2 linked regions of the Collimonas fungivorans Ter331 genome follow. The protein of the gene in region 1 interacts with the protein of each later gene in a pairwise test. Links are inferred from orthologs where the notes say so. Each region holds a gene or a part of one and is shown in the gene's direction. Other genes may lie near its edges.

What was found. Proteins that work in one complex are often made in the same cells at the same time.
Region 2: the proteins of kdpD (region 1) and CFU_RS03180 interact in binary tests that used the Escherichia coli proteins (3 or more experiments, as listed by UniProt). The link is inferred for Collimonas fungivorans Ter331 from one-to-one orthologs.

What each region holds. Positions count from the first base shown.
Region 1 is NC_015856.1:1,551,340-1,554,759, forward strand. The notes cover bases 28-3,374. They hold kdpD (two-component system sensor histidine kinase KdpD), read left to right. Parts: upstream 28-393; coding sequence 394-3,174; downstream 3,175-3,374. Other genes in these bases: CFU_RS06795 (TorF family putative porin), read left to right, coding at 28-191; kdpE (two-component system response regulator KdpE), read left to right, coding at 3,177-3,374. Also shown: more of CFU_RS06795, read left to right, coding at 1-27; more of kdpE, read left to right, coding at 3,375-3,420. UniProt on the Escherichia coli protein: Member of the two-component regulatory system KdpD/KdpE involved in the regulation of the kdp operon. KdpD may function as a membrane-associated protein kinase that phosphorylates KdpE in response to environmental signals.
Region 2 is NC_015856.1:723,803-726,566, reverse strand. Bases 1-2,691 are described here. They hold CFU_RS03180 (PTS sugar transporter subunit IIA), read left to right. Parts: upstream 1-953; coding sequence 954-1,430; downstream 1,431-2,691. Other genes in these bases: rapZ (RNase adapter RapZ), read left to right, coding at 2,506-2,691; hprK (HPr(Ser) kinase/phosphatase), read left to right, coding at 1,505-2,452; CFU_RS03185 (hypothetical protein), read left to right, coding at 1-383. Outside these bases: more of rapZ, read left to right, coding at 2,692-2,764. UniProt on the Escherichia coli protein: Seems to have a role in regulating nitrogen assimilation.

The sequences.
Region 1 (3,420 bases):
ATCAAACCGTGAAGAATAATTCGGCGCTGAGCTATAACGACTGGAAAATCGGCTTGACCAAGGATTTCGGTTTCCTGTCCGGCAGCGTGGCCGTGATCGGCACCGATACCAACAACTATGTGGGGCCGGCGCCGGATCGTAAGAATCTGGGCAAAACCGCGCTGGTGGTATCGGCAACCAAGACGTTTTAATATTGGCCGGCAGGCTGTTTTAACGGTGCAGGCCGGAAGAGACATGGTCTTCCGGCCTGTTCGCCATTGCGGCCGAAGCCTGGCGAACAATTTAAATCGCTTTCAGGGTATCGTGACGGTAGGCGGGGTCTATCTATAATTAATCTACAATTAGCGGTGGATTTTGCATAACCGTATATCGATAGCTTTCATAAGGCAATAAGTGTCTTCACCCTATTCAAACGACGATCTGCGTCCGGATCCGGATGCTTTGCTGGCGCGGCTGCAGGTGCAGGAGAGCCTGGTCGGGCGGGGCAAGCTGCGCATCTATTTCGGCGCTTCCGCTGGCGTCGGCAAAACCTACGCCATGCTCAGCGCCGCGCACAAGCTGCATGGCGAGGGGCGCGACGTCTTGGCGGGAGTGATCGAAAGCCACGGCCGCGCTGAAACCGCTGCGTTGCTGAACGGGCTGGAGCTGCTGCCCATGAAGCAGGTCGCTTATCGCGACAAGCATCTGCCGGAATTCGACCTTGATGCTGCCTTGCAGCGCAAGCCATCGCTGGTACTGGTCGATGAACTGGCGCATTCCAATGCAGCCGGCTCGCGCCATCCGAAACGCTGGCAAGACGTGGAAGAATTGCTGAACGCCGGCATCGACGTTTTCACCACGCTCAATGTCCAGCATCTGGAAAGCTTGAACGACGTGGTGGGCGGCATCACCGGCATCCGGGTCGCGGAAACCTTGCCGGACACTGTATTCGACGCCGCCGATGAGGTGGTGCTAGTGGACCTGCCGGCTGACGAATTGCTGAACCGGCTGAAACTCGGCAAGGTTTACAAGCTGCCGCAGGCAGAGCGCGCCTCGCGCAATTTTTTCCGCAAAGGCAACCTGATCGCGCTGCGTGAACTGGCTTTGCGCCGCACCGCGGATCGCCTGCAGGGCGATGTCCAGGCCTACCGGATCGAGAAATCGATAGGCGCGGTATGGCAGACCGACGCCGCCTTGCTGGCCTGCGTCGGCCCTTCGCCCAATGCCGAACACGTGATCCGCGGCACTGCGCGGCTGGCGACCCAGCTCAACGCCGAATGGCATGCGGTATATGTCGAGACGCCGAAACTGCAGCGCCTGCCTTCCGCCAAGCGCGAGCGCATCCTGAAGACGCTCAAGCTGGCGCAGGACCTGGGAGCGACCACAGCGGTACTGGCCGGCAGCGAAGTAGCTGAGGTCGTCGCAGGCTATGCACGCAGCCACAATTTTTCGAAGATCATCATCGGCCGCAGCCAGCGCCGCTTTCCCTGGCAAGCCAGCCATTCCGCGCGGATCGCGGCCCAGGCGCGCGATATCGACCTGATTGCCATCGGCGCAAGCTCGGCCAGCACTGCGGAAAAAGCGGAGGAGGGCGTCGGCGGCATCCTGCCGCGGCACCTGCCGATGCAGGGCCGGATCGAATGGTGGGGTTACGCCTGGGCGCTGGCGGTATGCGTGCTGGTGACGTTGCTGGCGACGCCGATATTGCCGTTTTTCGACCTGGCCAACATCGTCATGCTGTACCTGCTGGCGGAAGTCCTGATCGCCATCCGCTACGGCCGCGGGCCGGCAATTTTTGTCGCCTTGCTGAGCATCGCTTCCTTCGATTTCTTTTTCGTGCCGCCGCGCTTTTCGTTCGCGGTCAGCGATTTCCAGTACCTGCTGACTTTCGGCGTGATGCTGGCGGTCGGCCTCACCATCACTCACCTGACTTCAGGGCTGCGCTACCAGGCGCGGATCGCCTCCGACCGTGAAGCGCGTTCGCGCGCCTTGTTCGAATTCGCGCGCGCCTTGTCGGGCGTGCTGCAGACGGAACAGATCTTCGAGACCAGCGGCCAGTTCCTGCAACGCAGTTTCCAGGCCAAGACCTTGCTGCTGATACCCGACGAAGCCGGCCGGTTGAGCTTGCCGGCAGTGATACCGGACGATGTGGCCCATGTCGCCGCGGCGCTCGACATGGGTATCGCCCAGTGGGCTTTCGACAATGCCAGCAGCGCCGGCATCGGCACCGATACCTTGCCGGCCAGTAGTTATCTCTATCTGCCTTTGGTGGCGCCGATGCGCACCCGGGGCGTACTGGTGATCTTGCCGCACAACCGGCGCTGGATCCTGATCCCGGAGCAGCAGCAACAGCTGTACACCTTCGCCACCTTGACCGCGATTGCGCTGGAGCGCGTGCATTATGTCGAAGTGGCGCAAGACGCCCTGGTGCGGATGGAGTCGGAACGTTTGCGCAATTCCCTGCTGTCGGCACTGTCGCACGATTTGCGTACGCCGTTGACGGCCTTGATCGGTCTGTCCGAATCGCTGGTGCTGTCGAAACCGCCGTTGCAGCAGCACCAGCAAGTGCTGGCTACCGCGCTGCACAGCGAAATGCTGCGCATGAGCGCACTGGTGACCAACCTGCTGGACATGGCGCGCATCCAGAGCGGCGAGGTCAAGCTGAATTTGCAGTGGCAGCCATTCGAAGAAGTGGTCGGCAGCGCATTGCGCGCCAGCGGTTCGGCGCTGCATGGGCACCAGGTCGAGATCCGGGTTGCGCACGAGTTGCCGCTGGTCCATTTTGATGCCGTGCTGATCGAACGCGTGCTGTGCAATTTGCTGGAGAACGCCGCCAAATACACGCCGGCCGGCTCTCATATTGTGTTGGCTGCGGCAGTCAACGCGCGCTTCCTGACGGTTACCATCGCCGATGACGGGCCGGGACTGCCGAGCGGCATGGAAGACACGATATTTGAAAAGTTCACGCGCGGCGAGCGCGAATCGGCCAAGCCCGGCGTCGGGCTGGGACTGGCGATCTGCCGTGCGATAGTGGAAGCCCACGGCGGCACTATCCGCGCCCACAGCGGCCGCCATGGGACAAGCGGCGCCGAGTTCATCTTTACCATTCCGCTCGGCGCGCCGCCCAGCATGCCGGACCTCGAAGAACATGAACCGAGCGCCGGCAGCATGGAAAAAGACTCGGAGAAAACATGACGATGCAACCGACGCCTGTAGCACTGCTGGTCGAAGACGAACCGCAGATCCGCCGTTTTGTGCGCGCAGCCCTGGAAAGCGAGGGCTGGCAGATTTTTGAAGCAGCCACCATGCAGCGCGGCCTGATCGATTGCGGCACCCGCAAGCCGAACCTGGTGATCCTCGATCTCGGCCTGCCGGACGGCGATGGCGTCGATTTCATCCTGGATGTCAGGAAGTGGTCGCGGGTGCCGATCATCGTGCTGT
Region 2 (2,764 bases), 830 kb from region 1 along the record:
CCGAAGAGAAGCTCCAGGAACTGAACGAAAAAGCCTGGGGCCTGGGCGGCGGCCGCACCATCCGCAACGCCGACGGCAACGATGAATCGCTATACCTGTTCGCCATCCGCGACTCGCACCGCAAGCCGCAGATCATGGCCGGTTATGCCTATGAATGGATCTGGAATGTGCCCAAGACCCCGGTTGAGGTCGGCGCCGGCTATACCGCCATGCTGATGAGCCGCCAGGATTATTTCGGCGGCTTCCCGTTCCCGATAGCCCTGCCGGTGGTGTCGCTGGGCGTCAAGGGAGCCAAATTGATGGGATCCTACGTGCCTCGCCTGTCGCAGAACAAGGGCAATGGCGACGTCTGGCTGATATTTGCGCGCTTCGAAGTTAAGTAAACGCCATAATCCGGTCAGGGCCTGTTGACCTTCAATTTGGGAGTGCGAACGCGCGGCAGGCGTTGCGTGCCTAGGCGCAGCGACGCGACGTAGCGGTGCTACGGCAAGGATGCGGATGGCCGCCCCCTGCAACAACGGCATGCGACGCCTGCAGCCGTTCCCGGAGGGTTCAAACCAAAACGTGCGCTGGCCGCGTTGCATGGCTTGCTGGGGCACCAGCCCCAGCTGCGCCACACGCCTTGCCAGCACACGTTTTGGTTTGAACGCATCTCCCAAATTGAAGGTCAACAGGCCCTAGGCAAGACCATGACCGCAAGTTGGTGTTGTTGGCCTGAATCAAGTCTATAATCCGGGTTGGGTGCCATTAAGACCGTAGCCCGGGCTATGCTGACTTGGGCCGAAATCGGGGAGACGCTGTCATGACAGCCATAACAGTTGCGGTCGCGCTAGGCGGCCAGCAGCGCTCAGACCCGAAATTGGCATGTTTCCGAAATGCTGCGGCTATATTAGTGGTGGCTTACAATGACTTAGACACAACCACCCGTATTGTGCCGCATACCAATTTGTATTATGACTAATCTTGCAAAAATCCTGCCTGCACAAAATGTAGCGCTGGATCTGGAAGTCTCCAGTAAAAAACGCGCCTTCGAACAAGCCGGTTTACTCTTCGAAAACAATTGCGGCATTGCCCGCTCTACCGTCTCCGACAACCTGTTTGCGCGCGAACGGCTGGGTTCCACCGGCCTCGGCCACGGCGTCGCCGTGCCGCATGGCCGCGTAAAAGGCTTGAAAGCGCCGCTGGCTGCCTTTGTGCGCCTGGCCGAACCGATCCCGTTTGAATCGCCTGATGGCGAACCGGTCAGCTTGCTGGTATTCCTGCTGATTCCCGACAACGTCACCCAGCAGCACCTGGAAATCCTGTCGGAAATCGCCGAGATGTTTTCCAGCGACGCCTTCCGCGCCCTCCTCAGCAGCGATCCCGATCCGGCATCGGTGCATGCGCACATCGTGGCCTGGCAGCCCATGGGCACGGAAAATGCGACATAATTTAGAATAAGACATCATCCTGTCTGAGTCGCCCTCAGGGCGATCTAACCTACTAACCACGTCAGACGCCGACCATGCCAGTTTCCACGCCCCTCTCGATTCAGCAGCTGTACGACGAAAACCGCGAATCGCTGCAGCTGGGCTGGTTTGCCGGTTTCCCGGGCGGCGAGCGGCTGATTTCCGGCGATGCGGCTTCGGCCGCCGACCAGGTGGGCCACCTGAACCTGATCCATCCAGGCCGGATCCAGGTCTTCGGCCACCAGGAAACAGAATACTACCAGCGCCTCTCGGCCACTTCGCGGGTCTACCAGACCGCTGAACTGGTGGCCGGCGCGCCGCCTGCCTTCATCATCGCGCAAGGACTGGCGACACCGCCGGACATCCTCGAAATCTGCGACGAAAAGAACATCCCGCTGTTTTCGACGCCGCTGCCGGCCGCACAGGTGATCGATTACCTGCGCGTCTACCTGTCGAAAAAACTGGCGCAACGCATCACCATGCATGGCGTGTTCATGGATGTGCTGGGAGTCGGCGTCCTGATCACCGGCGAATCCGGGCTCGGCAAAAGCGAACTCGGGCTGGAGCTGATCTCGCGCAGCCATGGCCTGGTGGCCGACGATGCGGTCGAGTTCGCCCGCATCGCACCCAACATGATCGAGGGCCGCTGCCCGCACCTGCTGCAAAATCTGCTGGAAGTGCGCGGCCTGGGCCTGCTCGACATCAAGACCATCTTCGGCGAAACCGCAGTGCGCCGCAAGATGCGCCTCAAGCTGATCGTGCACCTGGTGCGGCGCGCCACGCTGGAAGAAAACTACGAGCGCCTGCCGCTCGACGCCCATACCCAGGAAGTGCTGGGGCTGGCGATCCGCAAAGTCATCATCCCGGTAGCCGCCGGCCGCAATATCGCGGTGCTGCTGGAAGCCGCGGTGCGCAACACGATCCTGCAGTTGCGCGGCATCGACACGCTCAAAGATTTCATCGCCCGCCAGCGTATTGCGATGGACAGCGACAGCGATCTCTGACATCCGTTTGCGGGGCTTCCGATAAAAGCCTCGACTTACGGTATCATTCGCTAATGCGCATTATCCTCATCACCGGCATTTCCGGCTCCGGCAAATCGGTCGCTCTTCGCGTGCTCGAAGATGCGGGTTATTTTTGCGTCGACAACCTGCCGCCTATCCTGCTGCGCGGCCTGGTCGCCACCCGCCTCGATGAAGGCGCGCAAATGCTGGCGGTAGCCACCGATGCGCGCAGCGCCGACTCGCTGGCCGGCCTGCCTTCCGACATCCAGCAATTGAAAGCCGAAGGGCACGACGTCAAGGTGTTTTTCCTGA